2 regions of the Paenibacillus sp. J22P15 genome follow, and region 2 is predicted to be linked to the other one. Evidence: a T-box and tRNA genes for the amino acid it is inferred to sense, from the RefSeq annotation. Region 2 holds a T-box; the other holds one or more tRNA genes.

Region 1 (11,308 bases), on a different contig from region 2:
TGATTCATAAGTTTTTTGCCAAAAAAGTTATGAATTCAGTAAAAAGCAAAGGCATTGCACCTAAAACACAGTAAAACAGTAAAAAGAGCAGTTCGATATTAAACTTGAGCTGCTCTTTTTGATGACGTACAATCCTCAATCTGGGCACCCTCGATGTCTCTGATCTTAAACCACTCGCCGATTTATTGTTTTTTACGTACCAGACAATCATCCAATCCAACGATATCGTAGGTCATTTTGGCATATATGAAAGTAGAAATAAAATGATACATTTCATTTCTACATCCAATGTATTCCTCACTAGCATCAACAAGCCCCATTGGAAAAAACTTTTCTTTTAGCTAGAAGAATAGTTCATGAACCCGACGTATTTAAAGCGGATTGAACTAATGATTCCCACAACTTACTCCGTTTTGGAGTGAGTTTTTTTACATTAATGCTCCGCATTCTGAGTCGTCGCCGCAATCATGCTCGAGGTTTCGTTAACAAATTCGTATCACGGCACCAATCGGAACCATATATAGACATGTAACTATCTCCATAAAAAAAAGCCTTGCTGGACAAGGCTTTCGGCGTTTAAGTTATGGTGATCTGAACAGGGTTCGAACCTGTGACCCCTACCCTGTCAAAGTGAGGACACAGTTTTCACTCGGTGTGTTGGATGGCAGAATTCCTTATAAAACCACATGTTAATTAGTTGTCTTTGTGCTGTAATGGTGCCTGGTATGATGCTTAATGCAAAATTTTCACATCAGTATTACATCAATTTATTGATGTATTTTCATCATACCCAATATAGCGTTTTCAACCTACAACATCTTGATAGATTAGCGTTCATCCGATACGATCCTTTCACCTCATATATCTCACTTTATATAATTAATTATCTATTACATCTGTGACAAAGACTTTAATATATTGATAAATAAGGGTTTTTACTGTCAAAGATGCGACATAGATAAGGTCATAGATGTATTACATCTTTCTGACAATTGTTGAGCGTGGAAGAAGGACAAGTATCTCGTCCACAATACAATATGAATAAGCAATTCACATGTTGATTTATCGATAAATGTTACTCCTTATCAGGGATCTAGCAAGTCTAAAACTCCACATTACACCAGCATTGAATCATGCTTATAAATATCCTTCCTGAAAATTGAGCAAGTGGCAGTCATGTTGGTAATCTGTTTATTGAGAAGCATTGATTAATTCATCCTATCGATAAATAAGAAAAGGGGAAGGCATCGCACCTTCCCCTCTTCGAAATTAACCCAGTATCAATCTAGCAACCTCTGCAAGATCAACGATGTCGATTAAACCGTCACCGTTCATATCCGCTTTTTCATACATAGACCAGTCTGCATCAGCAGAAGTCTTTCCATAACCAACTGCGATGAGAGCGAGATCACCGATGCTGAATTTACCGTCTCCATTTAGATCACCTGAAGCCGCTACATTCACGGAGGCTATAAATGCTTGCACCGCTGCTTGTAACTGATTCGTCGCTTGCTCCACTTGATCTTGAGTAGCCCCGCCTTGTTCCGAGACTGCCTTAGCACGATCAATTACCGCTTGCAATATCGCTTTCGAACCAGCAGGATACTGACCAATTCCAGTTCCTTCTACCGCTGCATCATGCAATGCTTGCGCACTTGCAATAAGTGCTTGCAATGTCGCTTTATCCACGACAATAATTTGAATCGTGTAGGCGGATCCGTTGTTCACCGTCGTTTCGATTCCGGTTTCACCCGCAACAGCTACGTCGGTTAAGAAGATGGAGCTCGTTACGTTTTGACCAGCCTCTTTGGCCTTGAATTTCACTTTCAATACAGGAGCAGTGTGCTTGATGGCACTTCCGGGCCCAGCACTTGCCATCAGAATGCGAACCTCACCTTCTGCTTCTTTCTGTCCGACGATCGTAAATCCAGTTTGCTCGGCATTTACTGAAAGGAATGTTACTTGCGTTGGATCATAATGGATCGTTTGATCCAGCGCATACACGTGTTCTGCAACATTGCTGAGCGTGTAGGTCACATCAAAAGACTCGCCCGCAATGACGCTTGCGGCTCCGGTAGCCGTTAGGATGTAGCTGCCCGCTTCGACATTTGCAGTAACTGTTATTATTGCTTTAGCTCTTGCTGTTGCTCCGTCCACTGTACCTGCAACGGAGAATACACCCTTGTTCGCCACCATGTCTGGTGTAATAGAATCCCAGGCAACGTCAACCATACCGGTAGTCCCATCGTTGTATACGGCCCCCACCTGTGCAGGCAGTGCTGGGATTTCACCTTGCTCCGTATCTACAGTAACCGATTTGTAGTCTACAATTGTTTTCACAAATGGCTTCTGCGCTTCGAACACCTCAAATTCCATCAGTCCGGGATTGTTAGCGATCTTCTTGATCGACAGCTTCAACCAACTGGTTTTAATTGGTGTCTCAAACTCTACTATATTATCTCCACTGGCTTTCAGTCCTGACAATTCTCTCGATCCGCCTTCCCATTCGAGTTTAGCATTCGTAAACCCATCAAGAGGCGAACCTTCCCGTTCTACGAGGTTGATGCTGCCGAGCGTAACCTCCTGATCGAATGTCAGCTTGATCCACGGGTCACCCAGACTACCATTGCTGGCCCAAGCTGTCGTCCGATTCCCGTCTATCGCATTTCGCTCCGTAAAGGAAGTAGCGTTATAAGCTGAGCTCGCCGTCACGGTCGACAGCGATGCAATGTTGCTCCCCGCTACTTTAATCGACACCGGACGGCTTGCAACGGTCACCCCATCTAGAATAACATTTGCCGTAACCGTTGCTTGTAAACTGTTGCGAACATCTTCTGCCAGGATGATTGTGTTACTGCCTTCCACAACAGAAAGTCTACCGTCACTGAATTGATACTCCACAGTAGCTCTCGACAAATCTGCTTGTTCGCCATTACTCAGCAAGCCTTCTAATGTAGCAACGATAGGTTCATTACGTTTAATAATCGTTTTATTTAGGCTAACGTTAACTTTGTCCAAATAGGCAGCTTCATAGATATTTCCTTGCGCATCAACAAATAAATACGATACTTGATTGATAGAACGTCCGCCTATTTGAACCTTGATATTCAATTTGGCCATCCCCTGTGAAACAGCAGTCAGTAGGTTGGAATTACTCACCGCAATGACATCCGGATTCTCGCTTGTTACAGTGATCTCGGCGTCCTTCATATCCATCGGTTCACCCAAACCCGTATAGGCTTGAATATCAAGTTGACCAGTAGTCGCATCAATCGGCTTATATGCGGATTCGAAGCGGTCGAACAAATGAGTCGTGTCCATTCCATTGATAGCCACTTCGAGCAAATCGATCATTGAACCGTTCGATCCACCGTCGAAGACGAGTTTCACATACTGCGCTTCGGCGATTAATGGATATGAGTTATAGTATCCGAAATATGCACCGCCCGTAGGGCCGTTAACTGTGCTGGCATCCTTCCACTCCATGCCGTCAGTGCTCGTTTGAATTTTGATTGTTTTAGGTGTATTGAGATAATTTTGATCTAATGAATTAAAATTGATATTTACATTGGCAATGCCTGACTTTGCCGGCAGCTTGAATTGAATCCACGCCTGTTCACCCGCTGGCACCGACCACTTGGATTGATCAACATGAATGCCGTCAATGGTTTTGCCATCAACTAGATGAACGATGGCATCTTGCTCGTGACTAGCCGTAATCTCAGCAGTCTTTGCAAGATTTTGGTTCGGTAACAGGTCCATAAATACTCTATTTGTCGTGAATGTTGTGCCGTCCAACGTTACATCAGCCCAAACGACTCCTCTAGTAGGTTGTTCTACATAAGGCGTTATGATTTCATTTGATTTAAAAGTAAACGTATTTACTTCCTGGATCACGACAGGCTTATATTTATCGCCTGCTTTCAGATCGACGATTCCGCCATGCCATTTAATCTGTGCTGCGTTCAGCCCGATGGGTCCGCCTTTCGACGATCTGCCTTCGATTTGATACCGAAGTCTTTCTAATGTGCTGTACTCGCCATAGGCTTCGTTTCCGTTAATTTTTAAAGCCGCACCTATCATCGTTTCTCCAATATAAATTTTCCCGTCTTTTATCGTTACTTTTAACGTATCTTGTTTAGTTACCCCATCGTAAGTACCACTTACAGTGATTGTCGTTGTACCGTTCGATACCGGTGTCACGATGCCGTCGACGTTAACCACCGCGATTTCAGAATTTGCACTGCTGTAATTAACTTCAGTAAGCTTGACTTTAAGCGCTGTATACGTCATATAGCCTTCGACGTTGATTTTGAGCGATGCGGGTGTCAGCTGTTCGCCTATTGCGTTGATATTCGTCAGTGCATATTGGCGCTTAAGATTATCGGTTACAATCTTGATAATCGTATCGATCGGATCCTCCTGCACGTTGGCCAGATCGATGATCAGACTATCGCCATTTTGTTCAAATGAGGTTACCGGAATATCCTCGTTTAGCCAAGAAACAGCTGTCACATGATCTTTAACTGGACTAATCGTTAATACCTTATTGGCAATCGCACCAAATCCTTTTTTGCTGTCAGGGCCTTTCATAATATGCAGGTAAATATTGTTGTCCCGATAGGTTGCATAGCCCCATTGCGGACCTCTCGTGCTGTTCGGGAAAGCAAATTTCTCATAGTTGCCTTTTCCGTCATCTTCGTAGCCATAGCCCGACAAGAAATACGGCATCGTACCCGTTGTAGACTCGTGTCTCTCCGGCTTGTCTACAGGCGCGAACCAATTTGCAAGCCCTTCACGAATATCGCTAAACTCTTGAATGGTTTTGGGGTAATTTGTTGCGACAACTTCCGGAGAATCCCAGTTCGTTCCGCGGAACATTAGTGGCATTTGGTCATTGTTGTCCACATATCCTCTGCCGGCATTCATGATCATTTCTTTAGCGACCAGACGGTAATCATCGCGTCTCGCATAGGATGACGGAGTGGTCTTGGTTTGAACAGGCTTCCACGGCTCCATAGTAGTACGTTTCACAAGATGATTGGCTGGTGCGTTTTCATAAATATGGCTTGCTTCGGCAGTTCTTAAGTCTGGGTCGCCGTACTCTTGGCCCCACGCGTTGGAGTTGATAATGATATCATTGCTATAATTTCGGACCATACTGAACATTACGTCATAATTGGAATTAGGCATTGCTTGCGGACCATCAAAGTAAAGGTAAGTCGGATCATAACGCAAAATAAGATCCTCAACATTTTGCACAAACACATCCGTAGACATATGCTGTAGACCGCCGCCCTCGGTTGCATAATACAAGCCAAATTTCATACCGTAACGTTTTATTGCTTCTTCAAACGGCTTGATGCCATCAATGACATTCCCATCTTCACCTTTTGGGTAATATAACTGTCGTTCATGCTTCGGATCGCTAAATTTTGAAGGCCAGTAATAATTTTGTTGTAGCGCTTCAACCGACACTAATGAATGCCCTTGTCGTTTTGCTCTCTCTGCCCATAAATCAACGGAATAATTAGGATCATTAAAATAGTCGTAGGTTACAATAGTGTGGCTTAACGCACTAACCCTACCTTCTTCGAACCATTTATTCGGACGCTCTTTGACTGTGATCATAAATTCCTTCACAGCTGTATTTCCATTCTTGTCACTTACTTGAACGGTGAATGGGTAATCTCCCGGTGCACTATTGATGCTGATAATGCCTTTATTGCTGTTCAAATCAACTCTTCCATTCACTAATCCATCTGCAATGGTACCATCCGGATTTAATTCCAAACCATCTGGCAGTTCACCATCTATAATACTCCAAGTATAACCAGGTGCACCTCCACTCGCCATAAATTGAAAAGCCGATGCGGCAACTCCGAATTTGTTACCTGATGTAGATTTATTCCAAACGTAAGGCCATTCCTTGTAACCAATCGGCATATTGTTGGTTGGAAAAGATGCATCCTCGCTCGCAATTCCTTGCGTAGCAATCGACAATGTTTCGCTTTCACCTGAAACGGAATAAGTAAGATTGTCAATTTTATTGCCATTGATATCCGTCACACGACCGTAGAATCCTAGATAAGATACATTCGCATCCTGCGCAATCGGAACGCCATTAGCATTCAGATCCTCGGTGAAGCTATGCTTTATCTGTAACAGGATTTTATTCCAGCCAGCTTTTAATTTAATGTTCGCTATTTTCATATCCTTCTGTACTTCAGCAGCTACTGATGGATTAGTTACCGCAATATCATTGACGAACAACCGGTTTACGCCGCTGGACCCAAACCTAAACTGAGCATTTTGTGCATTTGGGCTGTACACATAGGTATGCGCATACACGAACTTATTTTGTGTATCGATACCTTTTTTCACCGTGTAGTAGCCATATAAATCTTGGTAATCATCATAGTTTCTATTCCAAATCCGATCATCAAAATATTCCCAATTCCGATTGCCTTCACCGCTAGTCAAGGCTTCGCCGATTTTCGGTGTAATATGAGCTGTCGGTTCTGGATCTACGGTTTCAACAATCCCATCGCCGTCAAATACATTAACTTCAGTAAAACCTAGACCGACATTTTTCAAATTTTTCTGCCCGTCATGTACAATCAACAGTTCAACCTTTGAAACATTGTTCACAACCTGTTCAAGCGTTACTACACCAGGGTTCTTTCCCAATGGATCGATATTTGTGATTGTACCCGTCCCGAGCACTTCATTATTTGCACCCTTTAGCGTGTAATTCACCTTCTGAACATCCGATGTATTGGCCGGCCAACCTTGACTATGTCGGTCAAACACCTCAATTTGTTTCACTTTGATCGGCTGATTCCAAGATAAATATAACGTCGGTGTAGGATCCCAATTCGGCCAAGAAGTTGGTGCACCGCCTGTATCATGCATTTGTGAAATCCACTCCGTATTCTTATCGCCGTCAATAGCAAACTTTGGCAACTTTGAAGCGGAATCTGTTCCACCTGGGAAAGCATCAGGGCCAGTTTTCCAAGTGGAGCTTGAAGTCGCTGCAGCCGTTCTAGCCCAGTTTCCATCTATTGGTCTCGGGTCCTCAAGGACAACTGTTCCATACATTTCATCTGCAACTGCCGTATCATAGGGCCCCGCTAACAGCCAGCTATTAATAAACGGAGCATTTCCTGATGCCTGCTGTGCATCTACCCGAGGAGCATTGGGTCCAAAAGTGAAAATTCCTGCTATCATGGATAACGCTACGCCTAAAGAGACTACTTTCTTCACACGCTTATTCAGTTTCAGCTTCATTTTCAATCCCTCTTTTCATATTCATGGTTAACCTACTTTTCCGCATAATGGTTCTCCGATTTGTCCAATCACCTCTATTACTGATATGATTTGTAACACTCCCCCTAAGAAAACGCTTGCAGAAACAGTGAAGACAGCTCCGTTTTCAACCTGATACACAAAAACGGTGAACGGACTCTGACATGCCCTCGATTCCGCCTCGCTGTCTTTTTTTTGCCGCACTCGGTGAGCATGATTGAGAGAATACCTAAAGCGATTTCGTCATCTTTTCATCGTCTGGCCTCCATATGTTCTTAATGATATATGCTTAACGGGCCGAAACCCGATAAAGCCGAGCCTTAGCTTCTTGATGGACTGCAACAGGAACCGAAAGCGCTTTCTTTAAAATGTTGTACTCTATGTCATTATGGGGGATTCTTCCACATAGGACTGCGCAGGAAATTCGAATCTCCGTTTCCGATAGTTCGTTGGCTTTCGCATCAACATGATCGATTGTGCATATAAAGCCCGTATCCTTCTGGATATAGACTCCCGGACCTCCAAGCTGGTCAGCATCATCGACACTTCGGCAGACCCAAACCATGATCGCCGATTTCCGCTACGTTAACTTTCTTATGCATATTAAGTTCCTCCCTCTACACGCCTGTAATATTTTGAATTTGAATGGCACAGAAACAATTAATCATCGATAAGGAATGTCTTGATTTTACTGCTTTATTAAACTTAATCTTACTGATAAAATAATTAATGTACATGAATACTCTTGCGATTTACCTGTAATATATTGCTGTCATTCTTTTATGAAGAAAGGCTTGATAATAATGTACTTTTATGGTGGATCAGTGCAGGAGGATAATCTTTACCTGGGACACAGACAATTATCAACACCGTATTACATTAATTGCTGCGGGTATGCGAAGATTGATGATTATGATGGGTCTTTAAATAGAACAAGAATAGATTTTTATTTGATTTATTTAATCAACGGTGCTGGCCATTATATTACAGAAAACGGCGCTATAACCGCGAAGGCCGGCAGCATAATCATATACAGACCTGACGAGCAACAGCATTTCTATTATAAATCCATTGAAAAAGCGGAGCTTTATTGGATTCATTTCACCGGTGGCCAGGTTGAAAGTTTGATGACTGAATTGAATTTTACCGGCAGTCATTTTTTTCAGGTGGGAATACATTCGGAATTTATAGAGCTATTCGAAAATATCATTCATGAGCTGCAGATTAAAAAGCCTTGTTACCAACAGTTGAGTATAAGCTATCTGCTACAGCTGTTGTCTTCCTTTTCCCGGGATGCAGACGCTTTAAGGAACGGCAAAAAAGTACATGGAAATAGCTATCTTGAAAATGTAATCAAGGTTATGAATGAAGAATTTCAGAAGGGGCATGAAATGGAATATTACGCTACAATGAGCGAATTAAGCATTTTTCAATTTATTAGAAACTTCAAAAAGCATACAGGGTATTCTCCGGCCAAATACATAGAAAAGCTAAGAATTGCAAAGGCCAAGGAGCTTTTACATGATTCAAGTCTCTCTATAACTGAGATTTCGGCAATTGTCGGCTATAATGATCCCTTTTATTTCAGCAAAGTTTTTAAGAAAACATCCGGCATAACCCCATCTGAATTCAGAAGCACATCAATACATCGAGATTTTACAAGTTGAATTTTTTAAGAGTCCGCACAGATCATGATACGAGGCTGGCACCTTAAGGTTATGGATAAGGATTTTAACTATCGCAAAATGGTTGAACTCGTCCAAAAAAGGAGAACAGCAGGAAATCGAGATCACTCCTTGTTAAATTTTGTAACTCTAGTAGCAATAGTTAAGCGTTTGATGTGATCTCCAGCTTTTCCCCTGCTCCGCACCGGACGTGCTAGTTTACCAGCATCCGGCGCTCTATCTAATAAAAAAATACTAGATTATTAGTTCCCCGTTACTCATCGTTTTATAGACAGAGAGTTATCACCGTATAGAAAAAAACCAGTCCCTGAAACGGACTGGTTTACGCTGCGTTCATTCAACTATCGTTTCCCGTTAGTTCAATCTAAGCTCCTCGTTATAATTCACTTACCATAGTCACGATAAACCCTGATTCATAATTATGGTTGAATGTGATTTTATACTTCTCAACCTTCTTGTCTTTTTTATTGTCTATAACTCTTTGAACTGTTGCCAAAACATCTAATTCGTAAAAACCTCCCTCGACTTTTCTCATATCCGTTACTTGAAATGGGTCAAACCAGTAGACGTATTCTTTTCCTGTCTTCAAGTACCGTTTTTCTTGAAGGGCTAGTAATATCCTTCTTTACAATTCTGTTGTTAACATACGTTCTATTTTCATGCGGATGAGCAGCACTTGCTGACTGAGTCGATAATATAGCCCCAATGAAAAGGACTAGAATGAAACTCCACTTTTTACTCATAAATACAATCACCCACACCTATTTATTCTCATTCTGAGCGGGGAGTATGTAAGTTAAGTCGTTAAATTTAACTAAATCCCGAACAACTTCATATTAAAAAACGGGTAAAAAAAAAACCAGAAACTCCTTGTTACATAAGGGGTTTCTGGTTTTTAAATTGTATGATCTGAACAGGGTTCGAACCTGTGACCCCTACCCTGTCAAGATAGTGCTCTCCCAGCTGAGCTACCAGATCATGTTATCGACAATTAATAATATAACAGGATAAACAAACCAAGTCAATACTTTTCCTAACTTTTATTGTTGTCTCCCGCTCCTATTTCGACGTCTTCACCAGGATCGAATAGGCCATAATAATTGTATACGAATTGCAACAATTTGTTAAAGATTGACGTCAAATAAGCAAATAAAAGAAAAGAAGAGGTGACCGTATGAAAAAACGCATGATACTGATAATGACACTAGTTGCGATGATGCTCTTTACGCTGGGACAATCCGTTTGGGCTTTCAAGGATGTCAAAAATGATATAAACGAGCAAAAAATTAACGAGCTAAAGAAGCTGGGAATACTTAGCGGCGATAAACATGATAAGTTTAACCCGAAGGGTAAGCTCACTTATGCAGAAGGCGTTACTTTAATTGTGAAAGGGCTAGATATAAATATTGATCATATCCGTTTCATTAAGGAACCTAAAGCTAGCGACTATTTTACTAACCTCAAAGATGACGCATGGTACTCACAAGCTTTTATTATTGCGAATCTGAACGGACTAGAGATTCCAAAAACGGTCAAAGCTAACGACGTTATGACTCGTGAGCAATTCGCTCATCACCTGTTCAAAGCGATGATGACCAAAGGTGACTTTGCCTATATTAAAATGTTCATACAGATAGAAGATGCTGCTGACGTTAATGATACGTATATGCATAGCATTCAAAAGCTCCTCATTAGCAAAGTTATCACTTTGGATAGCTCAAACAAGTTTTACCCTAAAAAAGCACTACTACGCAGTGATGCAGCAGGATGGCTTTATAATGCCATTACATTTGTAAAGGAGACGACTCCTATTCCAGATCAACCCGACCAGCCGAGCCTTGACCTCAAACTTTCTATAGAAGCAGTGAGTCCAGCTATCAATAAAGTAACCATTAGTACACAAGTACCACATCCAGGCTACGGCATCCGAATTGCTTCTATTGGTTTTGAAGGAGATCAAGCTATTATTTATGTAGAAACCGTGTTGCCTGACCCTGATAAAATGTACCCTCAGGTCATTAGCGATGCATCTGCTTCCACGTATGTTGATTCAAAACTAAAACCGGTGCTTCCTCAAACGATGAATTCAAGCGGGTCGTCGACAGGCACACCAATCATCACAGAATAAAAAACTAAAAAAAGCTTCTCTATCTGTCTAAGTTATCTTTCAGACAGTAGAGAAGCCTTTTTCTATTTGATTTCAAGCTCGTTCAGCTTAGGAATCGTCCAGTCGATAGCGTCGCTCCCAATTGTCTCTAGAAAAGCGTTTGCCCTTGTGAACGGTTTGCTCCCAAAAAAACCTTTACGAGCTGCAA
Region 2 (11,308 bases):
AAAGATCATCCGAGATACCCAGAAGTAAATGATGTCATAGCCCGTAACGAGTACATCCGTTGGATAATAACGTTTCAGATCATTCGTTTCATCCGGCCAGCCAAGTGTTGAGAACGGCCATAATGCGGAGCTGAACCAGGTATCAAGTACATCGTTATCTTGGCTCAGGTGATCGCCTTCCATATTTTCACGGGAAACATGCATTTCGCCTGTCGTCTCATCATACCAAGCCGGAATGCGATGACCCCACCATAGCTGCCTCGAAATACACCAGTCACGTACGTTTTCGATCCAGTGCAAATAAATCTTCTCGAATCTTTCCGGTACGAAGTTGACACCTTTGCCTGCCTTCTGTGCTGCAATCGCTGCTTCAGCCAGCGGCTTCATAGCAACGAACCACTGCGTAGACAAATATGGCTCAACAACGGCGCCGCTGCGCTCGCTGTGTCCAACTTGGTGTACATGATCCTCTATTTCTACGCATACGCCTTGCTCCTGCAAATCCTTAACGAGCTGTTTCCGGCAATCTGCGCGGTCGAGACCTTGATATGGGCCAGCTTCAGCATTCATTGTGCCTGTCTCATCCATCACAATAATCTGCGGCAGACTGTGACGCTCGCCAACTTCAAAGTCATTCGGATCATGTGCTGGCGTTATTTTCACAGCGCCTGAACCAAATTCCTTATCTACGTATTCATCCGCAATAATCGGGATTTCACGACCAACAATTGGAAGCACAATCATTTGCCCAATAAGGTGCTTGTAACGATCGTCTTCGGGATGAACCGCAACAGCTGTATCGCCTAACATCGTTTCTGGGCGAGTCGTCGCTACAGTAATGAAGCCCGATCCGTCCTTTAGAGGATATTTCAAGTGATACAAATGACCATTGATTTCCTTGTGCTCTACTTCAATATCTGAAAGAGCTGTTCGTGCAGTTGGGTCCCAGTTGATGATTTTTTTACCGCGATAAATCAAGCCCTTCTCATAGAGCTTTACGAAAACCTCGCGAACAGCCTTGGAAAGACCTTCATCCAGCGTGAACCGTTCTCTTGAATAATCAAGTGAAAGCCCCATCTTCGCCCATTGATCACGAATGGTATTTGCGTACTCATCCTTCCATTCCCATACCTTTTCAAGGAACGCTTCCCGTCCTAAGTCATAACGAGAAATACCTTGCTCGCGCAGCTTCTGCTCAACTCTTGTTTGAGTTGCGATACCTGCGTGGTCTGTTCCTGGCAGCCAAAGTGTGTCAAAGCCCTGCATCCGCTTCGTTCTAATTAAAATATCCTGTAGGGTAAAATCTAACGCATGCCCGATATGCAGCATTCCGGTAACGTTAGGAGGCGGGATGACAATCGTATACGTTTGCGCGTCCGGTCGTTTGCCTGCCTCAAAATATTTTCCCTGCATCCAGTAATCGTACCATTTCTGCTCAGCTGCCTTCGGATCATAGGTTGTCGGCATTGCAGTTGTCGTTTGATTTTCTGACATTCGTCCATCCTCCATAAATCGATCTACAAAAACAAAAAAAACCTACCGCCCTTATCATAAAGGACGAAAGGTTTAGCTTCCGTGGTACCACCTTTGTTCCATGCGAAATACATTCGCATGACACTCAAACAGATAACGGCTGCGGCCGGCCTGACTTCGGTTGAGCACATGTTGCTCCTACTTGGCTCAGGCAACTCCGGGGCGACTCGTAGCAGTCACTTCCTGCAGAACCTCTCAGCGTAACGGTTCCACTCTCTGAAGGCTTTGCTGCCTACTATTCCCCATCAATGTCGTTATAACGCATATATACCTTTAATCATACCTTTGTTGCTCATCTGAGTCAACCAAACAGATGTAAGAAATACCCCTATCGCTCAAATTTATGAGCAATAAGGGCATTTTCGTTCATATTGACCTCTACGGAATATACAGCAGCTGTCCTTCTGACACGCTTGAGTCATCCAAACGGTTATACATGACGATTTCTCTTGGGTTCATGCTGTAACGTAAAGCGATGACCTCAAGCGTCTCATCCCTCTGCACGATACACATCCGAATTTTACTGAACTCCTGATCCTCAGTACGTTTGCCAAGAAACAGTTTTTTCCATTCAATCTCATCGCCTGAAGCCTGTACCCTTGCTTCCTCATCAGCACGCTGCTGTGCAACAACTTGCTCAGCAGCCTCACGAGCCGCTTGCTCCCGACGACTGGTCTGCAGCAGTGTGAGTATACCCACATCTCCGGCCAAACCTGTACTATCTTGGGGCTGCTTATTCGTAATCGCGATACGAGGCTCTTGCTTTTCTTGCTCTGGTTCAGGCCTTTGCTCTGAAAAAGCCTCTGCAGGAGGAACAATTGATGCTATGGGAGCTATGGGAGATATGGGGGCTATGGAAGCATCACTCGCTTTAGGCTCTTCACGATCCTCATCCAATACATCTCCGCTTGCAACTTTCTCTGAAGAACCAGCGATAGAATCATTTGCAAACGGCGAAGATGTAGCTAACCATCCCTCATTACTTGATTGCTGGGAGGCTAACGATATTTCCCGTTCGTCCGATGGGATTTCTTCCGATTCTTCCTGTTGAGCAGGCGTTGCAAATAGCTGAGAAGAAGACCACCCTCCTTCTGATGCCGCGGAAGAGATCGTTACAGTTGCCTCCTCCGATTCATCCGATACATCCGGCTGCTGCTCGTAAGAGTTTTCCTCTTCTGCAGCAAATACAAGCTCTTCCGGTATGTATGGCTGTTCATTGGCAGCGTTTTGACCTTGAAAAAACTCCAAAGCTCGTTCATCATAGGTTTCCCTTTGATGGACGACAGTGAACGGTTCTTCTCGCCAAATGTCCTCATGCTCCACAAGGGGCTGAGCGGAAATACCACGTAAAGAAAGAACGCCAGTAATGTTTAACGTTCGGGCAGACAATAGATCGACGTCAAAATTATCAATTTCAATCGAAATATCATCCAGCCGTGAAATGCGGTTCATTGGCAGTGTTATCTCGACTGGTATCCAGTGCTCGAGAGTCAGCGAGTTCTCGGAATCACTTTGACTCCGATATACCCCGCTAAGCAGAAGCTGCCCTCTAAGCACAGCATGATCCCCTTGATCGATAACCTGAATACGGGGAACAAGCTCAATTTCCTCCAGCTCGTCAATTGCCGCAACATCATCGGGCAAGTGGACGCGCTCATACACATCAAAGCGTAATCCGTTCGTTTGATCCGTCACGCCTAAGTCCTCCCCTCTCATACTGAATGCTTGGTCTAACATTACATTCACTACTTATCTATATGGTAGGTTGGGCAAGAGCATGACTATCATTTTGATCGAAACTCCATGTTCGCAGAAAGCTGTGTCAGCCACTGCGGCCAAGGTGAAGCTGCTTCCATTAGCGACTCCGTCACCGGATGCGGGAAAATCAACTTTTCCCCGTGAAGTGCTTGGTGCTTCAGCATCTGAGTGTCGCCTCCATACAAGCCATCCCCGAGCAGCGGATGACCGATATGGCTTAAGTGTACTCGTATCTGATGTGTTCGTCCGGTCTCTAGCTTTACTCGTATTAAAGACAATCGCGCATTTGCTGCTACGACCTCGTAATGGCTAATTGCCAAATCTCCGTTATCTGAGACTCTGCGCTTTGCAGAGTGATGTCGATCCTTCCCAATAGGGGCATTTATCGTACCCGAAAGCTTTGACAGCCGACCTTGAACAACGGCCATATAGTGTCTATCGATTACTTTCGCTCTCATCGCTTCGTCTAGCTTCCACTGGGCTAAATCATTTTTCGCATACAAAACGGGACCCGAGGTATCATCATCAAGTCTATGAATATGTCTTACGTTCAGCGGGTCACCTTGACTCAGCAGATACCTTGCCGCTGCTTCATCCAATGTACCCTTTTGGCCAGGTGATGATCCGTGGACAGCCATACCGGCTGGTTTGTCGAACGCAATGCAAAAATCATCTTCATATAACACTTCGGGTATATTCGCCTTATGGTCCATACGTATATGTCGGTACAAAGCATCATTGCGCGGATCTACCGGCGGGAAGGCGAGCAGTTGAAGCAGCTCCCCATTCCACTGAATACCTCCAATCGAAAACAACCGATTAATCCACTTCTGCGGAAAAAAGGAACGGGCCAGCAGCCACTGCCGCACAAGGTGCGGATGACTGCCAGCCCGCGGCTGTGCAAGCTCCGGCGATGCTGCCGGATCCTTCTCCGAATCGGGATTAATGGCCTCAGAGGAGACGGAGCCAAGAGCCAGCCAATCCAGCTCCAGCCACTGTCCGTTCCTCTTCATTTGCCCATTAATCATTTCATATTCCTCCCAATCGTTCGCTTCGCTTACAATCGGCTAAATGCAATATCATGTGCTTCAATCGTTGCATCAATATCTTCATTCGTATGAACTCCAGAAACGAACATGCCTTCGAATTGTGAAGGAGCAATGCTGACACCGAGATCCAGCATCGAAGCAAAATATGCCTTAAACCGTTCCAAATCAGATGTTTTTGCCGTTTCGAAATTAATGACAAAAGTGTCTGTAAAGAACGGACACACCATCGATCCTACACGATTTATCGTGTTCGCAATACCGTGCTTGCGCGCATTCGCTTCAAAGCCAAGTTGCAACCGTACAGCTTGACGCTCCATGTGTTCGTAAACCTCAGGCGTAAGCAGACTCAAAGTCGCATAACCTGCCGCCATCGCAAGCGGATTGCCTGATAGTGTACCTGCCTGATAAATAGGTCCGCTCGGAGCAATCATCTCCATAAGCTCGCGTTTGCCGCCATAAGCGCCAACAGGCAAACCACCGCCGATTACTTTGCCGAAGCAAGTAAGATCCGGCTTGATATCATAAAGACCCTGCGCACAGCTATACCCTACGCGGAACCCTGTCATAACCTCGTCAAAAATAAGAACCGTACCATACTTCGTTGTTACATCACGCAACCCTTGCAGAAAACCAGGCAATGGAGGAACAACCCCCATGTTTCCAGCTACCGGTTCGACGATGACACATGCGATCTCCTCGCCGAACTTTTCGAAAGCAAGCTTTACCGATTCTATATCGTTGTAAGGGACTGTAATCGTATGCGAAGCCACATGCTCTGGAACACCCGGGCTGTCAGGCAAGCCAAGCGTCGCTACACCTGAACCTGCTTTGATGAGCAAGCTGTCGGCATGACCATGATAAGAGCCTTCAAATTTCAAAATTTTGCTTCTTTTCGTATATCCGCGAGCAAGTCTTAGTGCGCTCATCGTTGCTTCCGTACCTGAATTGACCATTCGAACGATATCAACGGAAGGAACCCGCTCGCAAACGAGCTCAGCCATTAACGTCTCCAGCTCCGTTGGGGCGCCAAAGCTTGTCCCCTTCTCCGCAGTGCGTTTTATCGCTTCGACCACTTCAGGGTGAGCATGTCCCATAATCAAAGGGCCCCACGAAGCTACATAGTCAATATAGCTGTTGCCATCGATATCATAGATACGGCTGCCTTGTCCCCGCTCCATATAGACAGGGTTTAAACCGACCGATTTGAATGCTCTAACTGGACTGTTTACTCCGCCTGGCATCACTTTTTTCGCTCTTTCGAATGCTTCAACCGAGCGTGCATCATTTCTTACGTTCGAATGATTACTCATCTGTCTACTCCTCCCCCTTCAACCAACGAGCGGCATCCTTCGCATGGTACGTGATGATTAGATCCGCACCAGCACGTTTCATGCCAAGTAAGGTTTCAAGGACAATGGCTTGCTCATTAATCCAACCATTAGCAGCCGCAGCCTTCACCATTGAATATTCAGCACTCACATTATAAGCAACAACAGGCAAATTATATTTGTCCTTAAGCAGTCTTACGATATCCAAATAAGCGAGAGCAGGCTTTACCATCAGCATGTCCGCACCTTCTGCAATATCTGACTCGGCTTCACGAAGCGCCTCGCGCACATTAGCAGGGTCCATCTGATAAGTCTTGCGGTCGCCGAACTGCGGAGCCGAATGTGCAGCATCACGGAATGGGCCATAGTAAGCAGATGAAAACTTAACAGAGTAAGACATAATCGGAACATCGCTAAAACCTGCATCATCAAGTCCTTCACGAATGGCAAGTACAAAGCCGTCCATCATATTAGAAGGGGCGATAATATCTGCGCCTGCTTCCGCCTGCGACACAGCAGTCTGTACGAGTAAATCTAAGGAGGAGTCGTTATCCACCTCAGCTGCGCCAGTTTCCTCATGCACGTGAACAATTCCGCAATGGCCGTGATCGGTGAATTGGCATAAGCAGGTATCTGCGACGACGACAAGTTCAGGTGCCCACTCTTTAACCGCTCTAATTGCTTGTTGAACGATTCCGTTTGCTTCATACGCCGAAGTACCAAGCGCATCCTTATGCTCTGGAAGTCCGAAGAGGAGCACGGATTGGATGCCTGCAGCTACAACTTCACGAATTTCTTGCTCCAAAAGATCCATCGATAAGTGATACACACCCGGCATTGATGGAATTTCCTCTTTTATATGCTCGCCATGAGTAACGAAGATCGGATAAATAAAATCATTTACACTTAGCACGGTTTCTCTTACCATGCTCCGAAGAGCAGATGTTTTGCGTAATCTGCGGTTTCTAACTGTTGGAAAACCTATCACTTCGTATTCCTCCTCTTACTTGCCTTGTAAGTTGTTTTGATTATAATCAACAATCGCCTGAAGCAGCGCCTCAAGCGTTGAATCTTCAGGCTCGATAGAAACCTTCAGACCTGCATCAGCGGCTGTCTTCGTTGTAAGGGGACCAATGCTTGCAATCGGAATATCAGCCAACAATTCTATAGGATTCGGTATCCCCTTGCGTCTCAGTACTTCGATTAAATTCGTTACTGTAGACGAGCTTGTGAATGTAATCATTTGAATCTCTTTCTCACGTATCCATTCAAGTGCCAGCTCATCCTGCTGATCGACAAGCACCGTCTTATAAACATCTATTTCCGTTGGCAGAAGTCCCATGGCCGTAAGCTCTCGCGGCAGTACCTCGCGAGCAAGATCGCCTCGTGGCAGCAGCACTCGCTCGCCAGCCTGGAGCAGCGGTTCTAACTGCTCCAGAAGCCCTTCTGCATGGAATTTAACCGGCAGTTCATCAACCACCAAGCCGCGCTTTACAAGCGCCTCAGCCGTCTTAGGACCCACCGCTGCAATTCTTGCGCCAAAAAATCTTCTAATATCGATATGAAATTTACGCAGCCATTCAAAAAAATAATCAACGCCGTTTACACTCGTAAACATAAGCCATTGATAATGTTCCGCCTGCTCAAGCTGCTTCCGCAGCTCTTCGATCTCTTCAGGATCCGATGGCTCTATCGTCTCGATGACTGGAAACTCGCAAGGCTCCCCGCCCAGCATTTCTATCTGTTCAGCAAGCTCACTCGCCTGCGCTCTAGCCCTCGTGACCAGAACACGCATTCCAAATAGCGGCTTTTTCTCATACCATTGCAGCTTCTCACGCTGCAGAACAACCTCGCCGACTACAATAACGGCAGGAGGCTGGAAATTCGCCGCTTTGACAATCGCCTCAATCGTATCTAAAGTACCTACAATCGTGCGCTGTTCAACTCTCGTCCCCCAGCGAATAAGTGCAATCGGCGTTTGAGGAGGTTTGCCATGCTTGATAAGCTGGTCAGCTATATATCCGATTTTGGCTACGCCCATGAGAAAAACAAGCGTTCCCGTTGCATTCGTTACTTTATCCCAATGAATAGAGCGATCAAGCTTATCCGGACTCTCATGACCTGTAATAATGGACAAGGATGATGCTAGATCACGATGTGTAACTGGAATACCTGCATAGGCAGGTACAGCAATTGCCGAAGTGATGCCTGGAACGATTTCGAACTCAATTCCGTTATCATAGAGCAGCTCTGCTTCTTCGCCAACTCGTCCAAAAATCGTAGGATCTCCGCCCTTCAGACGAGTTACGGTCTTGCCTTGCAGTGCCAAGTCCACAAGAAGCTGATTGATCTCCTCCTGCTTCATCGTGTGACGATCTGGCAGCTTGCCGACGTAGATTCTCTCGGCTCCCGGCTTCACAAAACGAAGCAATCTCGGACTCGCCAACCGATCATAGACAACAACGTCACATGCTTCCAAGCACTCCAGTCCACGTACTGTTATCAGCTTCGGATCTCCCGGCCCGGCGCCAACCAAATATACCTTCCCCTTGTCCAAACCCGTCATCCCCCAATTTCAGCTAAAATACGGTCTGCGCCGCGTGCTATGAGCGCATCTGCAACGTCACGGCCGAGCTGCTCGGGGTCATTACCCTTCAAAACTTCCTTCAATATTGTTGCCCCGTCCGGCGATCCGACCATTCCCGTCAAAGTAAGCTCACGCTTGCCATTATGGCCTTCCACTTCTTCACCTATCGTGCAGTATGCGCCAATCGGCACCTGACAACCACCGTTCAAAGAGCCTAGAAAGCTGCGTTCAGCTCGCACGGTAAGCTCAGTTTCATTATCATTAAGAAGCGAAAGCAGCTCACGAATCTGCATGTCACTCTCGCGGCATTCAATGCCGAGTGCGCCCTGCCCTACAGCAGGCAAACATACATCAACAGGAATGTTCGCGGAAATACGATCCTGCCATCCCATTCGTTTAAGTCCTGCTGCAGCAAGTACTACCGCATCGAAACCTTCGGTTTCTAATTTGCGAATACGGGAGTCTATATTTCCGCGAATGGATTCGAGCTGAAGATCAGGTCTTGCATTTTTCAGCTGGCTAGACCTGCGCAGACTACTCGTTCCCACTCTCGCTCCTTGCGGCAAATCACTCAATCCGCCTCCGTCGCGCGTGATTAGACAATCTTGTGGATCTACTCGTTTCGGAATTGCACCATTCATTAAGCCTTCAGGCAGCTCGTAAGGCATGTCCTTCATACTGTGAACAGCTAAATCGATCACTCCATCTGCGAGCGCTTGTTCAATTTCCTTCACGAATAATCCTTTTCCGCCCACTTTTGACAAAGTGACATCGAGAATTCTATCGCCTTTGGTAACGATTTTCTTCACTTCAAACTTATAATCAAACCCATGTTTTTCACTTATTCGTATTAGTTCATCGATGACTTGTCCCGTTTGCGTCAATGCGAGTGCGCTTTGTCTTGTCCCTACAACGATCACTCGTTGCCCCTCGTTCATTGCTTCCATTATGTAAGCCCCCTGTCTATCCGATTAAGCAGACTTTGCAGCCACTCATCCATATCAATGTTAGTCCGATTAAGCTTCGGAGCCTCTTCCGCCGCAAGCTTCAACACGGCATATTTTTTCTTTTCATCTAACAGCCTGTCCTTGACTTTCTCACGCAACTGACGCAAAAGCATTGTTAATTCTGCGTATTCTGTGCCGTAATGCGCTTCAAGCTCCTGCTTAATCTGCTGTGATAGTGCGGGACTCGCTCCCGAGGCAGTGACTGCAAGCAGCAAATCTCCTCGCCTAACAACTGATGGAGAAATAAAGGAACCACTGCCCGCATCATCCACTGCATTTACCAAAATACCGAGTCGCTCAGCTTCGGCTGCTATCGCCTTGTTTAAACCACTATTGCTTGTCGCTGCGAAAACTAACCAAGCTCCTGACAGATCGCCTTCACAATACTCTCGCTCAATGCAGTAAATCTTCCCCTCAGACGCTAAGCTGACCATTCTCGGTGTTAATGTTGGACTGATGACATAGATCTCATCCGCCCCTGCATCGAGTAAACCTAACAGCTTGCGCTGTGCGATACTGCCGCCGCCTATAATTACGCAGCGCTTGCCTTTAAGCTGCAAGAAGACCGGATAAAATCCATTCATATGGACCTTGCCTCCCAGCTGCGTCGTTAATTCCGTTAATGAAAGGAAGAAAAATAATTAGAAAATAAATTCAACAGAAGCAAACCGAACGAAAAAATATATAACCGGGCTAATTGAAACCCTGGCCGCTTCAGCATCGCTCGTTGATACACATAAATGATATACATGATCAATGTTCCAAGCGAAGAAAGCACCTTCCAATCAAACAGCAGTGAAAAGCGTCCTTCAACAAGCAAGGAGATTACAGCAATTGCGAGCGACATAGCTAGCAAAGGAACCCCAACAATAACAGCTCGATCCCCATATCGCTCAATCATGTCTAAGCTGGGCAATCTACGCACGAAATTGGTCCAACGTTTACGTTTCAGTTGATTATGTAAAAACATATACATGCCTGCAAACAAAGCTCCTAGTGTTAATGCTGCATAGGCGAGAAGAACAAGACTAATATGAATATATAATAACTCTCTTGTTGTTTCCCAAACTTCAAGCGACTCCCCATTTTCAGGATTACTGTAAAGATTGAGCGCTAACACCGCAAAGCCAATGACATTGACAAAAAATACGATAAAATCAATTTTTATGAACCTGTTGATGACTAACGATATCGTAACCAACAGCCAAGAAAAGCCTAACCAATATTCAAAAGTCGTTACCGCTGTCATCTGAAGATGAGATAAGATACGAGTCACTAAATAACCAGTCTGTAATACCCAAACAAAAATAAGCAGCCCTGTACCCATCCGTTTCGCTTTCTGACTCGCATTCATGAAGTCAGAGAAATAAAACAGCAGGCTCAGGGCGTAAATATAAAGTATCGCATCATATAAAAAGTTTTGCGTCACCATAGCTCCTCCACCTAGCAGCCCTCTATCTTGTAATAGGTGCTAATACCGCCGCAGCTGCATGGGGTTGAACATTTTTCTTTTTTGCAGCAGCGACAGTATCCGTTGCCGCTTCAAGCTCTGCTTGACGCGTTTTAGCAAGCTCATCCTCGAGTGCAAACAGCTTAACGAACATATCCATCGCTTCGTCTGCTCGCTTCTCGCCGGCCATTTCTTTAATACGCAAAATAGGATCCTGCATCATTTGGTTAACGATGCTCTTAGTAAGCTTACGGATGACCTTGAGCTCATGCTCACCAAGATCAGGCAGCTTATTCGTCAAGCTATTCATCGTTTCCTCGTGAATGCCTGCTGCCTTCGTTTGAAGTGTTCTTATTAATGGAACTACACCAAGCGTTTTGTACCATTGCTCGAACAGCTCGATTTCTTCGGTGATCATCGTTTCGATTTTTGCAGCCTCAAGACGTCGATGTGCGAGGTTACTCTCTACAATACCTTCCAAATCATCGATGTCATACAAGAACACATTCTCGACAGCCGCAATCGATGGGTCCAAATCCCGCGGAACCGCAATATCGATCATAAAGAGCGGCTTTGCTTTCCTGCGCCGCATCGCT

Evidence for each region. The T-box of region 2 lies ahead of AC0YN6_RS10275 (valine--tRNA ligase). A T-box ahead of a tRNA ligase gene usually reads a tRNA of that ligase, here a tRNA-Val.
Region 1: it has a tRNA-Val gene. The T-box ahead of AC0YN6_RS10275 (valine--tRNA ligase) is inferred to sense a tRNA for this amino acid. The anticodon was not compared.

Annotation. Positions count from the first base shown of each region.
Region 1 is NZ_JBWDNT010000001.1:136,944-148,251, reverse strand. Features, by position in the region: gene AC0YN6_RS00675 (acyltransferase family protein) at 1-74, shown strand, start outside; gene AC0YN6_RS00670 (discoidin domain-containing protein) at 1,270-7,290, opposite strand; gene AC0YN6_RS00665 (helix-turn-helix domain-containing protein) at 8,091-8,975, shown strand; tRNA gene AC0YN6_RS00660 (tRNA-Val) at 9,899-9,971, opposite strand; gene AC0YN6_RS00655 (S-layer homology domain-containing protein) at 10,168-11,121, shown strand; gene AC0YN6_RS00650 (uracil-DNA glycosylase) at 11,184-11,308, opposite strand, start outside.
Region 2 is NZ_JBWDNT010000003.1:408,327-419,634, reverse strand. Features, by position in the region: gene AC0YN6_RS10275 (valine--tRNA ligase) at 1-1,494, opposite strand, end outside; T-box leader at 1,551-1,791, opposite strand; gene AC0YN6_RS10270 (LysM peptidoglycan-binding domain-containing protein) at 1,912-3,228, opposite strand; gene AC0YN6_RS10265 (RluA family pseudouridine synthase) at 3,318-4,319, opposite strand; gene hemL (glutamate-1-semialdehyde 2,1-aminomutase) at 4,349-5,650, opposite strand; gene hemB (porphobilinogen synthase) at 5,655-6,653, opposite strand; gene cobA (uroporphyrinogen-III C-methyltransferase) at 6,672-8,225, opposite strand; gene hemC (hydroxymethylbilane synthase) at 8,231-9,202, opposite strand; gene AC0YN6_RS10240 (precorrin-2 dehydrogenase/sirohydrochlorin ferrochelatase family protein) at 9,202-9,846, opposite strand; gene AC0YN6_RS10235 (cytochrome C assembly family protein) at 9,882-10,694, opposite strand; gene hemA (glutamyl-tRNA reductase) at 10,717-11,308, opposite strand, start outside.